One region of the Streptomyces sp. NPDC093094 genome, then DNA from elsewhere that is predicted to be linked to it. Evidence: riboswitches for the same ligand, from Rfam matches in the RefSeq annotation. Region 1 holds a riboswitch; each other region holds the start of a gene.
The links. Region 1 has a riboswitch for thiamine pyrophosphate ahead of ACIQGV_RS28860 (thiamine ABC transporter substrate binding subunit). Riboswitches for the same ligand answer to the same signal wherever they lie in the genome.
Positions count from the first base shown of each region.

Region 2: another riboswitch for thiamine pyrophosphate. It lies ahead of thiO (glycine oxidase ThiO); the one in region 1 lies ahead of ACIQGV_RS28860 (thiamine ABC transporter substrate binding subunit).
Region 3: another riboswitch for thiamine pyrophosphate. It lies ahead of thiC (phosphomethylpyrimidine synthase ThiC); the one in region 1 lies ahead of ACIQGV_RS28860 (thiamine ABC transporter substrate binding subunit).

Region 1 is NZ_JBIVOX010000015.1:94,084-101,516, forward strand. It holds gene ACIQGV_RS28845 (phosphatidate cytidylyltransferase) at 1-462, shown strand, start outside; gene ACIQGV_RS28850 (SRPBCC family protein) at 631-1,080, shown strand; gene rlmN (23S rRNA (adenine(2503)-C(2))-methyltransferase RlmN) at 1,286-2,416, shown strand; TPP riboswitch at 2,444-2,551, shown strand; gene ACIQGV_RS28860 (thiamine ABC transporter substrate binding subunit) at 2,631-3,713, shown strand; gene ACIQGV_RS28865 (ABC transporter permease) at 3,689-5,356, shown strand; gene ACIQGV_RS28870 (ABC transporter ATP-binding protein) at 5,356-6,375, shown strand; gene ACIQGV_RS28875 (maleylpyruvate isomerase family mycothiol-dependent enzyme) at 6,664-7,433, shown strand, end outside.
Region 2 is NZ_JBIVOX010000011.1:219,308-226,740, forward strand. It holds gene ACIQGV_RS24610 (phytoene desaturase family protein) at 1-575, shown strand, start outside; gene ACIQGV_RS24615 (hypothetical protein) at 595-1,548, opposite strand; gene metF (methylenetetrahydrofolate reductase [NAD(P)H]) at 1,605-2,528, opposite strand; gene thiE (thiamine phosphate synthase) at 2,670-3,317, opposite strand; gene ACIQGV_RS24630 (Rv2175c family DNA-binding protein) at 3,400-3,765, opposite strand; gene ACIQGV_RS24635 (NAD(P)/FAD-dependent oxidoreductase) at 3,830-5,005, opposite strand; gene ACIQGV_RS24640 (hypothetical protein) at 5,116-5,487, opposite strand; TPP riboswitch at 5,543-5,655, shown strand; gene thiO (glycine oxidase ThiO) at 5,653-6,804, shown strand; gene thiS (sulfur carrier protein ThiS) at 6,801-7,001, shown strand; gene ACIQGV_RS24655 (thiazole synthase) at 7,005-7,433, shown strand, end outside.
Region 3 is NZ_JBIVOX010000005.1:30,505-37,937, reverse strand. It holds gene ACIQGV_RS11270 (SsgA family sporulation/cell division regulator) at 1-279, shown strand, start outside; gene ACIQGV_RS11265 (YibE/F family protein) at 530-2,131, opposite strand; TPP riboswitch at 2,203-2,380, shown strand; gene thiC (phosphomethylpyrimidine synthase ThiC) at 2,373-4,172, shown strand; gene ACIQGV_RS11255 (hypothetical protein) at 4,299-5,165, opposite strand; gene ACIQGV_RS11250 (metallophosphoesterase) at 5,360-6,445, opposite strand; gene ACIQGV_RS11245 (LacI family DNA-binding transcriptional regulator) at 6,870-7,433, opposite strand, start outside.

The sequences.
Region 1 (7,433 bases):
TACGTGCCGTTCCTCGCCACGTTCGTCGCGCTGATGCTCGCCGCGGACGACGGGCCCTGGCGGGTGCTGACGTTCCTGCTGCTGACCGTCGTCAGCGACACCGGGGCGTACGCGGTCGGCTGGCGCTTCGGCAAGCACAAGCTCGCCCCGCGCATCTCGCCCGGCAAGACCCGCGAGGGCCTGTTCGGCGCGGTGTCCTTCGCGATGGCCGCCGGCGCGCTGTGCATGGAGTTCCTGGTGGACGACGGCACCTGGTGGCAGGGCCTGCTGCTGGGGCTCGCGGTCGCCGCCAGCGCCACGCTGGGCGACCTCGGCGAATCCATGATCAAGCGGGACCTGGGCATCAAGGACATGGGCACCCTGCTGCCCGGTCACGGCGGCATCATGGACCGTCTGGACTCGCTCCTGCCGACGGCGCCCGTGGTGTGGCTGCTGCTGGTGCTGTTCGTCGGTTCCGGCTGACGGGCCGCGCGCACACCCCGTGCACCGCACGCCGCACACCAGGCGCGTGTCTTCCGTACGGTCCGAGCCCCTGCCCCTTCGCGGGCGGGGGCTCGTCCGTTCTCCGGCGTGGCCTCACGGCGGGCCGGGTGGGACGATTTCGGTGTACGCCCGTAAAGGGGGTCCACCATGTCCGCCATCCGAGAATCCATCGACGTCGACTGCCCTCCCGCAGACGTCTACGCGTATGTCACCGACCCCTCCCACCTGCCCGAGTGGCAGCTGAGCGCCGTCTCGGCGGAGCCGCTGGAGGAGGGGCCGCTCCACCCCGGCTCCCAGGTCCGGGTCACCCGCCGCATCGGCACCCGCGAGATGCCGATGACCGTGGAGTTCGACGCGCTCGACCCTCCGTACGCCTGGGACCTGCACGGCGTCGAGGGGCCCGTGCGGCCGCGCACCCACGGCCGGATCGAAGCGCTCGACGACGGCAGGCGCTCCAGGGTGACGATCGAGATCGACTTCGAGGGACACGGCCTCGGCAAGGTCCTGCTGCCCCTCGTCGTCCGCCCGCAGGTCCGCAAGGAACTCCCGCGCGACGAGATGCTGCTCAAGCAGCGGCTGGAGCGGACCACCGGTTAGCCGCGGCGGCCGGCCGCGCGGCCGGGGCGCGGCGGGCCCGGCGGGGCTTGACTCCGAGCAGGTACTCTGGAAGGGCTCGTGGCTCCGCCGCGGGCCCTTTCCGCCGCTCCCCGCCGTCGCGGGGACCGTCCCGTGAGGTCTCCTGGCTCCGGCACCGTCCTGCCGTGCTCCCCGCCCGCCCGGGGGATGCCAGGTCCCGCCCGTCATGAGGAGTCGTCCTACCGTGGCACGCCCCGTTCCCGGTGAGCTCACCTTCGTCGCCCCGCGCGGAGCCAAGAAGCCGCCGAGGCACCTTGCCGATCTCTCGCCCGCGGAGCGCAAGGAAGCCGTCGCCGAGACCGGCGAGAAGCCGTTCCGTGCCAAGCAGCTCTCGCAGCACTACTTCGCCCGGTACGCGCACGACCCGCAGGAGTGGACCGACATCCCCGCAGGCTCGCGCGAGAAGCTGCGGGAGGCGCTGTTCCCCGACCTGATGACCGTCGTACGGCATCTGTCGACGGACCAGGGGACCACCCGCAAGACGCTGTGGCGGCTGTTCGACGGCACGCTCGTCGAGTCCGTCCTGATGCGCTACCCGGACCGGGTGACCATGTGCATCAGCTCGCAGGCCGGATGCGGGATGAACTGCCCGTTCTGCGCGACCGGCCAGGCGGGCCTCGACCGGAACCTGTCGACCGCCGAGATCGTGCACCAGATCGTCGACGGGATGCGCGCGCTGCGGGACGGCGAGGTGCCCGGAGGCCCCGCGCGGCTGTCCAACATCGTCTTCATGGGCATGGGCGAGCCCCTCGCCAACTACAAGCGGGTCGTCGGCGCCGTCCGGGCACTGACCGACCCGGCCCCCGACGGGCTCGGGCTGTCGCAGCGCGGCATCACCGTCTCCACCGTCGGCCTGGTGCCCGCGATCCACCGGTTCGCCGACGAGGGCCTCAAGTGCCGGCTGGCGATCTCCCTGCACGCCCCGGACGACGAGCTGCGCGACACCCTGGTCCCCGTGAACACACGGTGGAAGGTGCGCGAGGTGCTCGACGCCGGGTTCGAGTACACGGAGAAGTCCGGCCGCCGGCTGTCCATCGAGTACGCGCTGATCCGGGACATCAACGACCAGGCATGGCGCGGCGACCGTCTCGGCCGGCTGCTCAAGGGCAAGCCTGTACATGTCAACCTGATCCCGCTGAACCCGACGCCGGGCTCGAAGTGGACCGCCTCGCGGCCCGAGGACGAGAAGGCGTTCGTCGAGGCCATCGCCGCGCACGGCGTGGCGGTGACCGTCCGGGACACCCGAGGTCAGGAGATCGACGGAGCCTGCGGCCAGCTCGCGGCCACCGAGCGGTAGTCTGATCCCGGACAACTTCATACCTTCGTATTCCGACAGGGGAGCGCCACAGCGCTGAGAGTGCGGCGAACGGGCCGCAGACCCTCTGAACCTCGCCCAGGTCATTCTGGGTAGGAAGTTCGGTCATCACTCGAGCTGTTGCGCCCCGCCCGGGCACCCCCAGGGGTCCCGGGCGGGGCCGCGTCTCTTCCTGGACCGTCCCAGGAGGAATCCAGTGCACACCAAGACGTTCGTCGCCGCGGCCGCCGGCCTCGGCCTGATCACGCTGTCCGCGTGCGGTTCGTCCGGCTCCGAAAACGCCGGCGGTGGATCCGGCTCCAAGACCGTCACCCTCGTCAGCCACAGCTCCTGGGCCGTCTCCGACGACGTCCTCGCCGCCTTCGAGAAGGAGTCCGGCTACCAGGTCAAGGTCCTGGAGGACGGCGACGCCGGGCAGGCCGTCAACAAGGCCATTCTGACCAAGGACAACCCCCAGGGCGACGTCCTCTTCGGCGTCGACAACACCCTGCTCTCGCGCGCCCTCGACAACGGGCTGTTCCAGCCCTACGAGGCCGAGGGGCTCGCCCGGGTCGGCGCCGCGCACCAGCTCGACAAGGACGGGCACCGGGTCACGCCCGTCGACTTCGGCGACATCTGCGTCAACTACGACAAGCAGTGGTTCGCCGACCACAAGCTGACCCCGCCGGCCACCCTCGACGACCTGGCCGAGCCCGCGTACAAGAACCTCCTCGTCACCGAGAACGCCTCCACCTCCTCGCCCGGCCTCGGCTTCCTCCTCGGCACCGCCGCGAAGTACGGCGACGACGGCTGGCAGGACTACTGGAAGAAGCTGAAGGCCAACGGCGTGAAGGTCGTCGACGGCTGGGAGCAGGCGTACAACGAGGAGTTCTCCGGCTCCGCCGGCGGCAAGAAGGCCAAGGCCGACCGGCCGCTCGTGGTGTCCTACGCGTCCTCCCCGCCCGCCGAGGTGATCTTCGCCGACCCGCGGCCCAAGGACGCGCCGACCGGCGTCGCCACCGGCACCTGCTTCCGCCAGACCGAGTTCGCGGGCCTGCTGAGCAACGCGAAGAACCCCGAGGGCGGCAAGGCGCTGATCGACTTCCTGATCTCCCCGCGCTTCCAGGAGGACATGCCGCTCAACATGTTCGTCTACCCGGTGACCGAGGGCGCCGAGGTGCCCGCCGAGTTCACCCGGTACGGTCCCGCCGCCCGGGCTCCCGAGACCATGGAGCCGGCGAAGATCGCCGAGAAGCGCGACGACTGGGTCAAGTCGTGGACCTCGCTCGTAGTGAAGTAGCCCCGAAGCGGCGCACGGGGAACGCGGCGCGGCTCGGGCTGATGGCCCTGCCCGTCGCGTTCTTCGGGCTGTTCTTCGCCTACCCCGTCGCCGCGATCGTCGAGCGGGGACTGCACACCGGCGGGGCCTGGCAGCTGGGCCGGCTCGGCGAGGTGCTCACCGACCCCGGCATCCGGCACGTGCTGTGGTTCACCACCTGGCAGGCCCTCGCCTCCACCGCGCTCACCCTGCTGATCGCGCTGCCCGGCGCCTATGTGTTCGCCCGTCTCGACTTCCCCGGCCGGCAGGTGCTGCGGGCCGTGGTCACCGTGCCGTTCGTGCTGCCCACGGTCGTCGTCGGCACCGCGTTCCTCGCCGTCGTCGGCCGCGGCGGACTCCTCGACGAACTGTGGGGCGTACGGCTCGACACCACCGTGTGGGCGATCCTGCTCGCCCATGTCTTCTTCAACTACGCCGTCGTCGTACGGACCGTCGGCGGACTGTGGGCGCAGCTCGACCCTCGGCAGGAGGAGGCCGCGCGGATGCTCGGCGCGTCACGGTTCGCCGCCTGGCGCACGGTCACCCTGCCCGCGCTGGGGCCCGCCGTCGCGGCCGCGGCCCTCATGGTCTTCCTGTTCACCTTCACCTCCTTCGGCGTGGTGCAGATCCTCGGCGGACCGACGTTCTCGACGCTGGAGGTCGAGATCTACCGGCAGACCACCGAGATCTTCGACCTGACCACCGCCGCCGTGCTCACCCTGGTCCAGTTCGCCGCGGTCGGCGCGATCCTCGCCGTGCACGCCCGGACCGTACGGCGCCGGGAGACGGCCCTGCGGCTGGTGGACGCGTCCCTGACGGCGTCCCGGCCGCGCGGGGCGGGGCAGTGGGCGCTGCTCGCCGCCGTGCTCGCGACCGTGGCCGTGCTCGTCGTGCTGCCGCTTGCGGTGCTGGTGCAGCGGTCCCTGGACGCCCCGGACCTCGGCTACTACCGGGCGCTGACCTCCTCCGACAGCGGAGTGTTCCTGGTGGCCCCGATCGAGGCGATCGGCAACTCGCTGGCCTACGCCGGTGCCGCCACCGCCCTCGCCGTGGTGATCGGCGGGCTCGCCGCGGCCGCGCTGGCCCGGCGGGACGCGGGGCGGCTCGTGCGCGGCTTCGACGCGCTGCTGATGCTGCCGCTCGGCGTGTCCGCGGTGACCGTCGGCTTCGGCTTCCTGATCGCGCTCGACGAGCCGCCGCTGGACCTGCGCGCCTCCTGGATCCTGGTGCCGCTGGCGCAGGCGCTCGTCGGCGTGCCCTTCGTGGTGCGGACGATGCTGCCGGTGCTGCGGGCGGTCGACGCCCGGCTGCGCGAGGCCGCCGCCGTGCTCGGGGCGTCGCCGTGGCGCGTGTGGCGGGAGGTCGATCTGCCGATGGTGCGGCGGGCCCTGCTGGTCGCCGCCGGGTTCGCCTTCGCCGTGTCCCTGGGCGAGTTCGGGGCGACCGTGTTCATCGCGCGCGCGGACAGTCCGACCCTGCCGGTCGCCGTGGCCAAGCTGCTCGGGCGGCCGGGAGACCTCAACTACGGGCAGGCGATGGCCCTGTCGACCATTCTGATGCTGGTGTGCGCGGCGGCGCTGCTGATCCTGGAGCGGCTGCGGACCGACCGGACGGGGGAGTTCTGATGCTGCTGGGCCTCGAAGGGGCGACCGTACGGTTCGGCGGGCGGACGGTGCTCGACGCGGTCGACCTGGAGGTCGCCGAGCACGAGACCGTGTGTGTGCTCGGGCCGAGCGGCAGCGGCAAGTCGACCCTGCTGAGGGTCGTCGCCGGGCTCCAGCCGCTGGACGACGGCCGGGTGCTCCTCGACGGACGCGACCAGAGCGGCGTGCCCGCGCACCGGCGCGGCGTCGGGCTGATGTTCCAGGACCACCAGCTCTTCCCGCAGCGGGACGCCGGCGGCAACGTCGCCTTCGGGCTGCGTATGCGCGGCGCGTCCAGGCGGGAGCAGCAGGAGCGCGTGGCCGAGCTGCTCGACCTCGTCGGCCTGCCGGGCGCCGCGGGGCGGGCCGTGGCCGCGCTGTCGGGCGGCGAGCAGCAGCGCGTGGCACTGGCCCGGGCCCTCGCCCCGAGGCCGCGGCTGCTGATGCTGGACGAGCCGCTCGGCCAGCTCGACCGTTCGCTGCGGGAGCGGCTCGTGGTGGAACTGCGTGAGCTGTTCGGCCGGCTGGGCACGACCGTGCTCGCCGTCACCCACGACCAGGGCGAGGCGTTCGCGCTCGCCGACCGGGTCGTGGTGATGCGGGACGGGCGCATCGCCCAGTCCGGCACGCCGCTTCAGGTGTGGCAGCGGCCGGCCGACGAGTTCGTGGCCCGCTTCCTCGGCTTCGACAATGTCGTGCCCGCGACCGTGACCGGCGAGGCCGCGGACACACCGTGGGGCAAGCTGCCCGTGCCCGAGGGCTCCCCGCAGGGCGCGCACGCCGTCCTCGTCCGGCCGGCCGGGGTACGGCTGGTCCCGGCCGCGGAGGGGCTGCGCTGCACGGTGGCCGCCCGCACCTTCCGGGGCACCCACGTCGCCGTCCGCCTCCAGCCCGAGGACGCGCCCCTGCTGGAGGCGGCCTGCGCGCTGCGGGAGGCGCCGGAGGTCGGCGACGAGGTGGCGGTGGCGTTCGACGCGGCGGAGACGGTCGTGCTCGGCTGACCGGTGCGGCGGCCTGCCGCGGAGGCGGCCGTTTCAGGCCGGGCGGCTCCCGGCCGGGCTGTTCTCGGCCGGGCGGCCCGGGGAGAGGTGCTCTCGGCCGACCGGGCCGAGGGCCCGAAGGGCGGCGGGGCCGTGGGGCGGCGAGGCCGTAGGGCGGCGGTGGGGCGGCGGGTCCGTGGGGTGGCCGTGGGGTGGCGGGACCTGCACGTCGTCGGTTCGGGCGATGATCGTACCGGCCCTGTGGAAAACGCCGTGCCCGCTGATCACGCAGCTCCTACCGTGGGCACCATGACGCGACTGACCCATGACCGCTACTGCGACGAGATCGCCCGCCAGGTGGACCTGTTGAGGTCCCAGGTCACTTCCGGCACCGACCTGTCGGCCACCGTGCCGACCTGCCCCGACTGGTCGCTGGAGCAGCTTCTGCGGCACACCGGCGGCGCCCTGCGCTGGGTGGAGGCGCTGGTGCGCACCCGGGCGGAGAAGGACATCCCCGAGGAGGAGATTCCCCTGGTCGGCGGTCCGGCCGCCGAGGGCGACCCCGCCGCCCTGGACGCCTGGCTGGCGGAGACCGGCGAACTGGTGGTCGCCGCGCTGCGTGCGGCGGGGCCGGACACCGGGGTGTGGTCCTGGGCGAGATCGCAGGACTCGGGCTTCTGGGCCCGTCGGATGTGCCACGAGATCACGGTCCACCGCGCCGACGCGGCCCTGACGACGGGCCTGCCCTACGAGGTCGCGCCCGAGGTGGCGGCCGACGCGATCGACGAGTGGCTGGAGATCGTGCAGTGGCTGGAGCAGAAGACACCCATACGGCCTGACGTCCCCGGCAGCATCCACCTCCATGCCACCGACACCCCGGCCGAGCTGGACGCGGAGTGGCTGATCGAGCTGACGGGAGAGGGCGTCCGGTGGCGGCGCGGGCACGAGAAGGCGACCGTCGCGCTGCGCGGCCCGCTCGTTCCGGTGCTCCTGGCGTTCTACCGCCGGCTGCCGCCGGACGCGCCGGGACTGGAGGTGCTCGGCGAGCGCGGGCTGCTGGACCTCTGGCTGGAGCGGGC
Region 2 (7,433 bases), on a different contig from region 1:
CCGGCCGGTTCACGCTGCTGCTGGCCCTGCGCGGCGGACGCGAGGCCACGGCGGTGCACCGCACGGTCGTGCACGCGCCGGACCGCGAGACGGAGCTGGACTTCCTGTCGTCCCCGGGCGGCGACGAGCCTCCGTGTCCCACGGTGACCGTCCTGCGCCCCGACGACCCCACGCTCGCCCCGGACGAGGCGCACGAGGCCGTGGTGGTGTCCGCGGTGGTGCCGGCCTTTGCCGGATGGGACGAGGAGTCCACCGTGCGGCGGTACACGGAGCTGCTGCTCGAAGCGGCCGGGCCGGCGGTCCCCGGGCTGCCGGAGCGCCTGCTGTGGCACGAGGCGCGCACGCCCCGGCACACCGAGGCCGAGACGGGGGCCCGCGCCGGTTCCGTGCCCGCCCCGGCGCTGGCCGCCGGCGCGGGGCGTCTGCTGCACCCGTCCAACACGACGCGGCTGCCCGGCCTGTACCGGGTCGGCGGCTGGTCGCACCCGGGCGGCGGACTGCCGCACGCGGGCATGTCGGGGGCCCTGGTCGCGGGCCTGATCGTGGAGGGGGCGGACTTCCGGGGCTCTCGGTGAGCGCTGCCGGCGGCCGCTCTCAGTAGCGGTACCGCTCGTCGTACGCGCCGCCCTGGGCCTGGCCGTCGCCCTGGTAGGGGTAGGGCTGCTCCTGCGGGAGCTCGCCGCCGTACTGCTCGTCGGTGCGCTGCTGCGGGACCCACGCCCCGCCGGAGGTGTTCTCGCCGTAGCCGCCGGTGCCGTACTGGTCCTGGCCGTACGCCTGCTGGCCGAACTGCTGCTGGCCGCCGTAGCTGGTGTCGTACGAGGCGCCGCCGTAGGTCTGGGTGCCGATGTACGGGTCGGAGTAGGCGGCGTACTGCTGCTGGCCGGTGGCGTCGTAGCCGTAGCCGTAGCCCTGCTGCTGGGCCTGGCCGGAGTAGGCGTCGTAGCCGTAGGTCTGGTCGGCGCCCTGGGCGGTCGCGGCGTAGCTGTCCTGGGTCTGGTCCGCCGAGGCGTAGGACGTGTCGCCGTATATGCCGTAGGAGCCGGTGTCGTCGGGGAGGGGCTGGGGCTCGTAGACGGCGGCGCTCTCGCCCGCGCCGGGCTCCTGGGCGCGGGCGGGGGTGAAGACGTCGTCGTGGTCGTAGTCGTCGTCCTGGCGGTAGCCGGCGACCGGGCGGTCGTAACCGTCCGTGGCGTGGTCGTCCGCGGAGGCGTCGGACGCCTCCAGGTCGGAGACCTCCAGGGTCGGGTCGCGGTACTCCTCGCCGCGGCCGCGGCGGGGGGCGTCGGAGCCGGGCCGGCTGACCGCCCAGCCCGCCGCGAAGCCGCGGCGGAAGGACATGGTGACGTAGACCTGGCCGATCGCGAAGGCGCAGGCGCCCAGACCGATGACGACGACGGAGGAGATCAGCACACCGGCGACGACGCCGAGGAAGCCCGCGAAGGCGAGCAGCCGCCAGCGCAGCCGTGCCTTGTACTGCAGCAGCACCTCGCCCAGCAGCCACAGCGCGACGACGCCGAACGCGATGTAGAGGACCGTCCAGCCCATGTACGCCCCTCTCCCAGTGACCGCTACGCAGTGTGTCGTAAACCGGTGCGGCGGGTCTAGGCCTGCGGGGGGTGGTGCAGGCCCAGGTTCTCGTAGATTTCCAGGGTCGCCGTGGAGTTGTTGAGCGTGATGAAGTGCAGTCCGGGGACACCCTCGGCCAGCAGACGCGCACAGAACTCGGTGGCGAACTCGATACCGATCGAGCGTACAGCGGCGGGATTGTCTTTGGCTGTGAGGATCCGCTCTTTCAGCTCGGCCGGGATGGCGGCGTTGCTGAGCTGGGGAAGCCGCTCCAGCATCCGGACGCTGGTGACGGGCATCACCTCGGGGATCACCGGCGTCTCGCAGCCGGCGGCCGCCACCCGGTCGCGCAGCCTCAGATAGGACTCCGGCTGGAAGAACATCTGCGTGATCGCGTAGTCCGCCCCGGCGCGGCACTTGTCGACGAAGTGTTCCACGTCGAGGTCCCACTCCGAGGAACGCGGATGCATCTCCGGGAAGGCCGCCACGCCGACGCAGAAGTCGCCCGACTCCTTGATGAGCCGGACGAGTTCGGCGGCGTAGGTCAGGCCCTTGGGGTGGGGCACCCAGTCGCCCATCGGGTCGCCGGGCGGGTCGCCGCGCACGGCGAGCATGTTGCGGATCCCGGCGTCGGCGTACTGGCCGATGATGTTGCGCAGTTCCGCGATGGAGTGGTTGACCGCGGTGAGGTGGGCGACCGGGGTGAGCGTCGTGTCCACGACGATCTGCTGGGTCTCCTTGACGGTGCCCGCGCGGGTGGAGCCGCCGGCGCCGTAGGTGACGGAGACGAAGTCCGGGGAGACCGCCTCGACCCTGCGCAGGGCGCTCCACAGGTTCTTCTCGCCCTTGGGGGTCTTCGGCGCCGAGAACTCGAAGGAGTACGTCGTCTTGCCTGCGGCGAGGATGTCGCGCACGGTGCGTGCGCGATCGGTCCTGGTGGATGCGGTTCCTAGGGCCATACCGGCAGGTTAGCCAGGGGGCGGCGGTCCCCCAACCGGATCACGGAAATTTGCCCGAATTGCCGGAGTCTTGTCCAAGGACTGGACAAGGGGTGCCCGAAATGCCCCGGTCAGGGAGGACGGGCGTCTCGCCATGCGGCCTCAGACCGCCCGCAGCCGCTCGGCGAACTCGGCCGCCGCCGCTCCGGGGTCGTCGGCCTCGGTGATCGCCCGGACGACGACCACCCGCCGGGCGCCCGCCGCGAGCACCTCGTCGAGGTTGCCGAGGTCGATGCCGCCGATGGCGAACCAGGGACGGTCGGTGCCGAGAGCGGCCGTGCGGCGCACCAGCTCCAGGCCGGGGGCGTGGCGGCCCGGCTTGGTGGGGGTGGGCCAGCAGGGGCCGGTGCAGAAGTAGTCCACGCCCTCCTGGACGGCGGCCGCGGCGGCCTCCTCCTCGGCGTGCGTGGAGCGGCCGACGAGGACGTCGTCACCGAGGATCGCGCGGGCCGCGGGGACGGGCAGATCGCCCTGGCCGAGGTGCAGGACGTCGGAGCCGGCGGCGTGGGCGACGTCCGCGCGGTCGTTGACGGAGAACAGCCTGCCGTGCCGGGCGCACGCGTCCGCGAAGACCTTCAGATGCTCCAGCTCCTCGCCGGCCTCCATGCCCTTGTCGCGCAGCTGGACGATGTCCACGCCGCCCGCGAGGACCGCGTCCAGGAACTCGGGCAGATCGCCCTGGCGCCTGCGGGCGTCCGTGCAGAGGTAGAGCCGGGCGTCGGAGAGCCGGGCTCGTGCGGTCGCGGGCATACGTGTGTCCCCCCGTGGTCGGTGGTGCACGGGCCGTGGGCGGACCACGGCCCGTACATCCGGGTGTGCTGGGCTGCTCAGGTCAGACGGCGAGCGCCTGGGCGCGGCGCTTCACCTCCGTGCCGCGATTCTCGCTGAGGGCCTGTGCGGGGGTGCCGGGCAGGCTGTCGTCGGGGGTGAAGAGCCACTCCAGCATCTCTTCGTCGGTGAAGCCGTCGTCCCGCAGGAGCGTCAGGGTGCCGGTGAGGCCCTTGACGACCTTGTCCCCGTCGACGAAGGCGGCGGGGACGTGCAGCGCGCGGTTCTCACCTCGGCGTACGGCGATGAGCTGGCCCTCCTTGACCAGCTGCCGCACACGCGTCACCTCGACACCGAACTGCTCGGCGATGTCGGGGAGGGTGAGCCAGGCGGGGACGAGAGCATCGGTCTTTGCGTCAATCTCGGTCACGGGAACAAGCCTGCCATCCCCCACCGACAGTCGGAAGTCGAGCCCGTCCGCCCGGGCGGACGCGTCACGCCGCCGCCGTCTTCAGCGGCCGCGCCGGGTCCCCGAGCAGACCGGGGTCCATCACCCTGCCCGACTCGATCAGCCGGCGCCCCTGGGCGAGGTCGCGCGGGCGCCCCACCGCCAGCAGGGCGGCCAGCCGGCCCTCCCGCAGCCAGCACACCGACCAGGCCGGGCCCGAGGGGTCGCCGCGCCACAGCAGCGTGTCGGCGTCCGTGTGGTGCCCGGCGTACTGGACGAACCGGCCGAACTGCTCCGACCAGAAGTACGGCACCGGGTCGTAGGCCACCGGGGCCTCGCCGGTCTGCGCGCCGACGATGTTCCCGGCGACCGTGCGCGGGCCCTGCAGGGCGTTGTCCCAGTGGTGGACCAGCAGCCGCTCACCGTAGCGGCCCGAGGGGAAGGAGGCGCAGTCGCCGACCGCGTAGACGTCCGGCGCGGAGGTCCGCAGATGCGCGTCGGCCACGACCTCGCCGTCCGCGCCCAGCTCGATGCCGGAACCGGCGAGCCATCCGGTCGCGGGGCGGGCGCCGATGCCGACGACGACCGCGCCCGCGGGCAGCCGGGTGCCGTCGTCGAGGACGACCTCCCCGGGCTCCACCCGCGCCACGCGAGCGTGGGTGCGCAGTTCGGCGCCGCTGTCGGCGTACCAGGAGGTCATGGGCGCGGCGACCTCCGCGGGCAGCGCCCCGGCGAGCGGCCGGTCGGCGGCCTCCACGACGGTGACCGCGCAGCCCGCCTCGCGCGCGGCGGTGGCGAACTCCGCGCCGATCCAGCCCGCGCCGACGACCACGATGTCGTGCTGCCGGCCGAGGACGGGCCGCAGCCGCTCGGCGTCGTCGAGGGTGCGCAGCAGATGGACGCCGGGCACGCCCTCGGCGCCGGGCAGACGGACCGGTTCGGCGCCGGTGGCCAGGACCAGCACGTCGTAGGGCACCGGCCCCTGGTCGGTGTCCAGCTCGTGGTCGGCGGGGCGTACGCCGAGGGCCTCGCGGCCGAGGTGCAGCGCGATGTCCAGGGCCTCGAAGTCGACGTCGAAGGCGGAGCCCTCGGCGGTGCCGAGCAGGACGGCCTTGGACAGCGGCGGCCGGTCGTACGGCTGATGGGGTTCGGCGCCGATCAGGGTCACCGTGCCGGTGAAGCCCTGTTCGCGCAGCGCGACCGCGGTCTGCACCCCGGCCATGCCCGCGCCGACGACGACCGCGCGCGGCGGCGCTCCCGTGCCCTGGTCCCGGCGCTGAGCCGGCGTCTCCTCGCTCACCTGATCACCATAGACACCTGACATCCCGTCAGTCAGCGGTCCGCTCCCGTGACGTGCTCCACACCCTCGGCGACCTGCTCCACGACGCTCGTCCCGCTGCCCGTCTGCGACTCCCACTGCCAGGTCTCCTCCAGCCGGATCCGTCCGTCGGGCAGTTCCACGACCCGGGACGCACAGTGACCGCCGGACGTCGTGCCGTCCCGTTTGAGCTGGACATACCGAAAGTCCAGCCGGTCTCCTTCCCGTGTTCCCACAAGTCGGCCCCGTACGACGTCGCCGCCCGCGTAGTCGGCCCAGATCTCACCGTCCTTCTCGTGGTAGTCGAACCGGGTACGGGTGCCCACCTGACCTGGGGCTTGGTCGGCGACCGGGGCGAGGGTCAGACCGTCGAGCGAACGGGCCACGGGCGAAGGCTCCCTTACAGACGTGCGGGACCAGCGGTTAGGGTGGTGGCCAACGTAAAGCACTCGCGGGAGCCCGGACGCACCGGGCTGAGAGGGAGGCTGGCCGGCCTCCGACCGTACGAACCTGATCCGGGTCATGCCGGCGAAGGGAGGGGCTGGACGCCCATGTCGCGTACGTCAGACGTCCTCGTCGTGGGGGGCGGCATCATCGGTCTGGTGACGGCCTGGCGGGCCGCGCAGCGCGGTCTCGTCACGGCCGTCGTGGATCCCGAACCGGGCGGCGGGGCCGCCCAGGTGGCGGCCGGGATGCTGGCCGCCGTCACCGAACTGCACTACGGCGAGGAGACCCTGCTCGGGCTGAACCTCGCCTCGGCACGCCGCTACCCGGAGTTCGCCGCCGAGCTGACCGACCTCACCGGACACGGCCTCGGCTACCGGCAGTGCGGCACGCTGGCCGTCGCGCTGGACGCCGACGACCGCGCGTACCTGCGCGAACTGCACGCCCTCCAGCAGCGGTCGGGCCTGGACTCGCAGTGGCTGTCCGGACGGGAGTGCCGGCGCCTGGAACCGATGCTGGCGCCGGGCGTGCGCGGCGGGCTGCGGGTGGACGGCGACCACCAGATCGACCCGCGGCGGCTGGCCGCGGCACTGGTCACGGCCTGCGAGCGGACGGGCGTGGTGTTCCACCGGGACCTCGCCGAGCGGCTCTCCGTCACCGGGGAGCGGGCCACGGGTGTCGTCACCCGCGCGGGCACGCCGCTGGAGGCCGGGCAGGTCGTGCTGGCCGCGGGCAGCCTCAGCGGGCGGCTCGCGGGCGTCCCGGGCGACGTGCTGCCGCCGGTGCGCCCGGTGAAGGGGCAGGTGCTGCGGCTGACGGTGCCGAAGCCGTACGCGCCCTTCCTGAGCCGTACCGTCCGCGCGGTGGTGCGCGGCAGCCAGGTCTACCTGGTGCCGCGCGAGAACGGCGAGCTGGTCGTCGGCGCCACCAGCGAGGAACTCGGCTGGGACACGACGGTGACCGCGGGCGGCGTGTACGAACTGCTGCGCGACGCCCATGAGCTGGTCCCCGGCATCACGGAACTGCCGCTGACGGAGACCCGGGCCGGTCTGCGTCCGGGCTCCCCCGACAACGCGCCGCTGCTCGGCCCGACCGGGCTGGACGGCCTGCTGCTGGCCACCGGCCACTACCGCAACGGCGTCCTGCTCACCCCCGTCACCGGGGACGCCATGGCCCATGTGCTCACCACCGGTGAACTCACCGCCGAGGCCCGCCCCTTCACCCCGAAGCGATTCGCACTCACGGAGCAGCCCGTATGAACATCTCGGTCAACGGCGAGCGTCGGCAGATCGAGCCGGGAACGGCTCTCGACACGCTCGTGAAGTCCCTCACCCCGGCACCCTCCGGTGTGGCCGCCGCGCTCAACGAGACCGTCGTCCCGCGGACGCAGTGGGCGGCCACCGCGCTCGCCGACGGCGACCGCATCGAAGTTCTCACCGCCGTCCAGGGAGGCTGACCCATGGCCGACGATCCGTTCGTTCTCGGCGGTACGACGTTCAGCTCCCGGCTGATCATGGGCACCGGGGGCGCGCCCAGTCTCGACGTGCTGGAGCGGGCGCTGGTGGCGTCCGGGACGGAGCTGACCACGGTCGCGATGCGGCGGGTGGACCCCTCGGTGCACGGCTCGGTGCTGTCGGTCCTCGACCGCCTCGGGATCCGGGTGCTGCCGAACACGGCGGGCTGCTTCACCGCCGGCGAGGCCGTGCTGACCGCCCGGCTGGCCCGTGAGGCGCTCGGCACCGACCTGGTGAAGCTGGAGGTCATCGCCGACGAGCGCACCCTGCTGCCGGACCCGATCGAGCTGCTGGACGCGGCCGAGACCCTGGTCGAGGACGGTTTCACGGTGCTGCCGTACACCAACGACGACCCGGTGCTCGCCCGGAAGCTG
Region 3 (7,433 bases), on a different contig from region 1:
GGGCGGGAGCTGCTCATCGACGGCGTGGGCCGGCCGAGCGGGGAGGGCGATGTACGGGTCGCGCCCGTGGAGCCGGAGTCCCTCGGCGAGGTGCTGATCCGGCTCCAGGTCGGCAGCGACCAGGCGCTGTTCCGCTCCTCCACGGCGCCGCTCGTGGCCTTCCTCGACCGCACCGACAAGCTGGTGCCGCTCGGTCAGGAGACCTCGCTCGCCGACTTCGACACCCACCTCGACGAGGCCCTGGACCGCATCCTGGCCGAGGAACAGAGCGCCGGCTGAAGCGTTCGCCGACCACGGTGCCGTAACGCTTCACCAGGCGGCCGACGCGGCCCTCGGCGGCGCGTTCACGGCCGCGGCCCGGGCTGCGGCCGCGGGGTGCCGGCGGACCGGGCACGGCCCGTGCCCGGCTGCTTCCGGCGCCCCCGCCCGTCTCGGCTCGGCATGAGCGCCCCGGCCTGCCGGGCTCAGCGATTGCGGCAGCAGCCCTGCTTCAGCTCGATGCCTGCAGCAGCGGCGGCCCCGCCCGGGCTCAGCGCTTGCGGCGGCGGCCTCGGCCCGCGCGGGCCCCTACGGCTGCCGGGCCCGGCTGGGCGCCTGCGGGCGACATGGCGGGACGGTCGGCGGAGACCATCAGCGCGGCCAGCGCGGTGGTGACGGGAACGGATGCGACCAGGCCGATCGAGCCGACCAGGGTGCGCACGATCTCCTGCGCCACCAGTTCGCTGTTGGCGACCGCGCCCACGCTGCTCTGGGCGATCGAGAAGAGCAGCAGCAAGGGCAGGGCCGCGCCCGCATAGGCCAGGACGAGCGTGTTGACGACCGACGCGATGTGGTCGCGGCCGATGCGGATACCCGCCCGGTACAGGCCGCGCCAGCCCATCGTGGGGTTGGCCTCGTGCAGCTCCCAGACCGCCGACGTCTGGGTCACCGTCACATCGTCCAGCACACCGAGCGAACCGATGATGATGCCGGCCAGCAGCAGACCGCTCATGTCGATCGACGGGTACAGCCCGTGGATCAGGCCGGTGCTGTCGTCCGTGTTGCCCGTGAGGGCGGCCCAGTCCATGAACCACGAGCCGAGCACACCGATCAGCAGCAGCGAGAGCAGCGTGCCGAGCACGGCCACCGATGTCCGCGCGGACAGGCCGTGACAGAGATAGAGCGCGACCAGCATGATGGCGCTCGCCCCGACCACCGCGACGACCAGGGGGTTCGAGCCCTGCAGGATCGCCGGCAGGACGAAGAAGTTGAGCACCAGGAAGCTGATGGCCAGGGCGACCAGCGCCATCACCCCGCGCATCCGCCCCACGAGGACGACCGCGAGCGCAAAGATGCCGGCGAGCACTGCCAGCGGCAGACGCCGGTTCACATCGGCGACGGAGTACTGCAGGTCCTTCGGAGCGGAGGGCTCGTAGGCGACCACGACCTCCTGGCCCTCGTGCAGCTGCCGGGACTGGTCGGGCTGGACGATCTCGGTGAACGTGCGCCCGCTGTCCTTGCCGGAGTCGACACGGATCGTCGCCCGCTTGCAGTCGCCGTTCGCCTGCTGCTGAGCCGACGACCCCTCGGCGGTGGAGGTGTCTCCGGTCGGGGGGACACCGGAGGCGTTGACCGACTTGCAGTCCACCTGCACGACCTCGGTGACCGTCGCCTGCTCCGTCTGCCGGTCGAAACCGACACCGGTGCGCTCGTGGCCCGGTGCCCCACCGGGCCACAGCACGGCGAGGCCCACCACGACCGCGGCGGCGAACGGGACCAGGATCGCCGCGATCACCTTGCGCAGATGCTTGGACACCGGTGTGGCCGGCCCATGGCTGTGGCTGTGCGAGTGCCCGTGCCCGCTTCCCTGCCCGTGCCCGCCTTCGGCGCCGTGTCCGCCTCCGTGTCCGGTGCCGCCTCCGTGTCCGGTGCCGCCTCCGTGTCCGGCGGCGCCTCGACGGCCGGTACCGCTGTCGTGTCCGCCGCCGTGGCCGTGGTCGCCACCGGGCCCGTCCCCCGAGTCGTGGCCGGGACTGTCGCCGTATCCGCCACCGGAGGTGTCTCTGGCGGCGCGCGCCTCACCGTGGCCGGGCTGACGCCCATGACGGCGCGGTTCGGGCGGTGGAAACGAGGGCTGCTGTGTCGTGGTCACCGGCCGATCATCGCAAGAACGGCAGGGGCCCCCTGTTCACCGCGCCAGAGTTGCCGCTAGCGTGGAGGCACCTTTGTACACGCGGGAGCTCGGAGCACCGGGCTGAGAGGGCGCTGACCTCCGTCTTCGCGATGTTTCACGTGGAACACGACGTGTTCCACACGAAACACCGGAAGACGGTGAACGCTGCGTCGACCGCCGAACCTGTTACCGGGTAATGCCGGCGTAGGGAGTAGGTCTCATGACCAGCAAGGACGTACGCACGCCTGCCTCCACGCAGCCGCAGACCTCCGTGGTCTCCGACAGCGATGACGTCAGGAAGTCCATCGGATGGCACAAGGCGTATGTCGAGGGCTCACGCCCCGATATGCGCGTGCCGGTTCGTCAGGTGCACCTCACCAACGGCCAGTCGGTCACGCTGTACGACACGTCGGGCCCTTACACCGATCCATCCGTCGAGACGGACGTCCGCAGGGGCCTGGCGCCGCTGCGGGAGAACTGGATCATCGCCCGCGGAGACACCGAGGAGTACGCGGGCCGCCCGGTCCGTCCCGAGGACGACGGCCTCAAGCACACCTCGCCGCGTGGCGGTCTGCGCAACCTCGACGCGGTCTTCCCGGGGCGCCCCCGGCTGCCGCGCCGGGGCCGTGACGGACAGGCGGTCACCCAGCTCGCCTACGCGCGCCGGGGCGAGATCACGCCCGAGATGGAGTACGTGGCCATCAGGGAGAACGTTTCGCCCGAGGTGGTGCGCGAGGAGATCGCGGCGGGCCGGGCCGTGCTGCCCGTGAACGTCAATCACCCGGAGATCGAGCCGATGATCATCGGCAAGCGGTTCCTGGTGAAGGTCAACGCCAACATCGGCAACTCCGCGGTGACGTCCTCCATCGAGGAGGAGGTCGAGAAGATGACCTGGGCGACCCGCTGGGGTGCCGACACGGTCATGGACCTCTCCACCGGGCGCAACATCCACACCACCCGTGAGTGGGTGCTGCGCAACTCCCCCGTGCCCATCGGTACGGTTCCGCTCTACCAGGCGCTGGAGAAGGTCGACGGCCGCGCCGAGGAGCTGACCTGGGAGATCTACAAGGACACGGTCATCGAGCAGGCCGAGCAGGGCGTGGACTACATGACGGTCCACGCGGGCGTGCGCCTGCCGTACGTGCCGCTGACGGCCAACCGCAAGACGGGCATCGTCTCGCGCGGCGGCTCGATCATGGCCGCGTGGTGCCTCGCGCACCACAAGGAGAGCTTCCTCTACGAGAACTTCGAGGAGCTCTGCGAGATCCTCGCGGCGTACGACATCACGTACTCCCTCGGTGACGGCCTGCGCCCCGGTTCCATCGCGGACGCCAACGACGAGGCCCAGTTCGCCGAGTTGAGGACGCTCGGGGAACTCAACCGGATCGCGAAGCGTTTCAATGTTCAGACGATGATCGAGGGCCCGGGCCATGTCCCGATGCACAAGATCAAGGAGAACATCGACCTTCAGCAGGAGATCTGTGATGAAGCTCCGTTCTATACGCTCGGCCCGCTGACGACGGACGTCGCGCCCGCGTACGACCACATCACCTCCGGTATCGGCGCCGCGATGATCGCCTGGTGGGGCACGGCCATGCTCTGCTACGTCACCCCCAAGGAGCACCTGGGTCTGCCCAACCGGGACGACGTGAAGACGGGCGTCATCACCTACAAGATCGCCGCGCACGCCGCCGACCTCGCCAAGGGGCACCCGGGCGCACAGGAGTGGGACGACGCGCTGTCCGACGCCCGGTTCGAGTTCCGGTGGGAGGACCAGTTCAACCTGGCCCTCGACCCGGACACGGCCCGGGAGTTCCACGACGAGACCCTTCCGGCCGAGCCCGCCAAGACCGCCCACTTCTGCTCCATGTGCGGGCCGAAGTTCTGCTCGATGAAGATCTCCCAGGACATCCGCCGTGAGCACGGCGGCACCAAGACGGAGATCGAGCAGGGCATGGCCGAGAAGTCGAAGGAGTTCGCGGCGGCGGGCAACCGCGTGTACCTGCCGCTCGCGGACTGACCCCGCCGCGGGGGACGGGCAGGCCAGGCCGCGGATGTCGGCCGGCTGTACGTCCGGCCCGGGCCGCCGAAGCCGTCGGTGGCCCGGTGCACGGCGTGCGTTCCCGGTCGGGGAACGCACGCCGGGTCAGTCCGGCTGGTGCTCGGGCCCGCCGAAGTCCGGGCTGCTGAAGTCGGGACTGGTGTAGCTCGGCCGGGGACCCGCCGCGGGACCCTCACCGGGGCTGGTGAAGCCCGGGCGCCCGTAGCCGAGGTGGGGGATACGGCTCGTGCGCGCGGGCTGCGTGGTGCGGGGCAGGGTGACGGGGCCGGACGCGGTGAGGGCATCGCGCAGGAACGGCAGGATGCCTCGCTCCACCAGGGCCTCCCGCCATGCCTCCCTGGCCTGGTCCAGCTCCCCGCCCGGATCGCCGTAGAGGCCCGTTTCCGGTGAGGGCCTGTTGCGCAGGGCGGTGAGCAGCAGACCGACGGCGGCGACCAGGATCGCGACGGCCGTCACGGCGCCGAACACCCACCCGGTCGTCAGCAGGGTGTCACCGAACGACTGGTCCGGATCGAGCACCTTGAGGAGGTAACCGACGAGCAGGAAGATCACGGCGGCGGTTCCGGCGAGGACGGGCGCCAGGACCGCGACGACGGCGACGGCCCCCGCTCCGGCGGTCTCGGTGACCTCGCCCATGGCGGAGGCGAGCCCCACCGTGCTCGCGCCGGGGTCGGCGGAGCCGGACTCGCGCACGGACGCCGGAGTGGAAGGCGCCGGCCGACGCAGTTCCTCGCGGACCTTCACATAGTGCTGGTACTCGGTCGCGGCGGCTGCCGTGATCAGGGCGGTGGCGCCGAGCGCCATGGTGCGCAGTTGTTCCGAGGTGAGCCGCTGGCCGGCCGCGGCCGGCTCCGGACGGTGTGGGGAGGAGCGCAGCGCCTCATCGAGGATCCGCTCGTATTCCTGGCGGTCCTCGCTCAGCAGGTGCTGCGGAACGCTGTTCATGTGCATCCCCCGATGCTCCGTAGGGCTTGGGGCTCGCACGCTGACGAGCCGTCGGGCAGAAACGGAGGGGAGCCTGCTACGGATAAGCCGATGGTAGAGCGGCAAAGGCACACGGTGACAGGGGGTTTGCAGAAATTGGCCCCCGGCCCGCGTCCGTCACCGGCCGGACATGCGACGAGAGACGCCTGTCCGGTGAAAGCTCACTTGTCCAGGGGGAGTTGCTGCACCAGAAGCTTTCCGGCCATGGTCACGCCGCCGTCCATGGCGATGGCGAGACCGTCGGCGTAGACGTGCGGCCCTTCGATCACGGGGCCTGAGGTGTCCTCGCCCTCCTCGTTGCCGACCTCGCCCAGGAGGTAGGGGATGGGGCTGTGACCGTGGACGATGCGGGTGCCCCCGTAGGTGTCGAGCAGCGAGCGCACGGCGTCCGCGCCGCCCTCGTCACGGAAGGAGAAGCGCTTGGTGAACTTGCGGAACAGATCCCAGACCTCGTCCGCGTCGTTGCGCGTGATGGTCTCGCGGACGGTGTCGTTGACCTCTTCGATGGAGTTTCCGTAGTCGAGGTAGGCGGTGGTGTCGGAGTGCACGAGCAGATGGCCGTCGACCTCCTCCAGGGCGTCGAGGCGGGACATCCACTGCAGGTGATGGTCCTGGAGGCGGTCCATGTCGGTCTTCTGGCCGCCGTTGAGCAGCCAGGCCGCCTGGAAGGTGGCGGTGCCCGCACCGGAGTTGACGGGGGTGTCGCCGAACCGCTTGGCGCCGAGGAGCAGCAGCTCGTGGTTGCCCATCAGGGCCTTGCAGTAGCCGCCCGAAGCGGCCGCCTCGGCGGACAGCCGCATCACGAGGTCGATGACACCGATGCCGTCCGGACCGCGGTCGGTGAAGTCGCCGAGGAACCACAGCCGGGCGGTGCCGGCGCACCACTGGCCGGCCGCGTCGATCAGGCCCTTCTCCTGGAGGGCGGCGACGAGTTGGTCGAGGTAGCCGTGCACGTCGCCGACCACGAACAGCGGGCCGGGCCCGGCGACGGGCTGGGGCACCGGGGCGGAGGCGGCGACGGGGTCCACGGTCACCTGGAGCGTGTCACCCCGATTGATGACGGGCAGATCGCGCTGGGTGGGGGTGTACCCCTCCGGGTACTCGACCGGTTCCGCGGTACCGGTGACCTCACCGGGGCGGGCGCCGGTCTCGTGGACGTAAGCGGGCACCCGGAAGTCGCGCAACGTCGCCGTGCGCTGCACCTCGGGTCCCTGACCGGCCCCCTGAGTCATCGACCCCTCCACCATCGCGCCGCATCTGCACCGCATCGGACTGCCTGGTCGCAGCTGCCCGCGGTGCCGTGGGCCCATCATAGGAATGCGGATCGTGCCATGTGATGACCCAGGGGTGGTGAATCGGAACAGGACTCCGCTTCACCGTGGCTTTCGCCCCGATTGGGCAGGTCTTTGCCGGAGGCGTGACGCGGCTCCGGGCGCGGCCCGGGTTCTCCCGGGAGCCTCGCGGGCACGGTGCCCTTCGGCGTGCCCGCGCCGACAGACCCGCGCGGCTCGCTTCTCGTCGGCGGGTCCCCGGCGCGGAGGAGCCCTCCCGGGCCGCTCCCGCCCGGTGCCTCTCGGGCGCGCGGTCGCCCCGGTCCGGTGGAACGTGCGCGGGCGATCGTCTCGTGCTCCGTCTCACGGACGGCCCGGTCCAGGTGGCGGACCGGGGCGGTCAGCCTTCGTCGGGTGTGCGCGGAGGGCTCACGGTGCGGCGGGGCGCGCGCCGCTGGGAAGAGGTGCGGACGATCAGCTCCGTCGGTATCACCTGCTCGACCGGGTGGTCCGACTCGACGCCCTCGATGGCGTCGATGAGGAGCTGGACCACGGCCGTGCCGATGCGGCGGGGCTTGAGGGACAGGGTGGTGATGGGCGGCTCGGTGTTGGCGTACACGGTGGACTCGCTGCAGCAGACGAGCAGCAGGTCTTCCGGCACGCGCAGTCCGTAGCGGCGGGCGGCGGCGAGCAGATCGGTGCCGTTGGGGTCGAACAGACCGTAGACGGCGTCGGGCCGGTCGGGCCGGGCGAGCAGTCGGTCGGCGGCGACGGCCCCGGCGCAGGGGTCGTGCGCCGGGTACGCCTCGTACACCGGATCCTGGCCCACACGCTCGCACCAGCGCAGATAGGCGGTGGTCGACAGGTGGGTGTAGGTGTCCGTGGTCGTGCCGGTCAGCAGACCGATACGGCGGGCACCGGCGTCGGCCAGGTGGTCGAGGATGCCGAGGACGGCGGCCTCGTG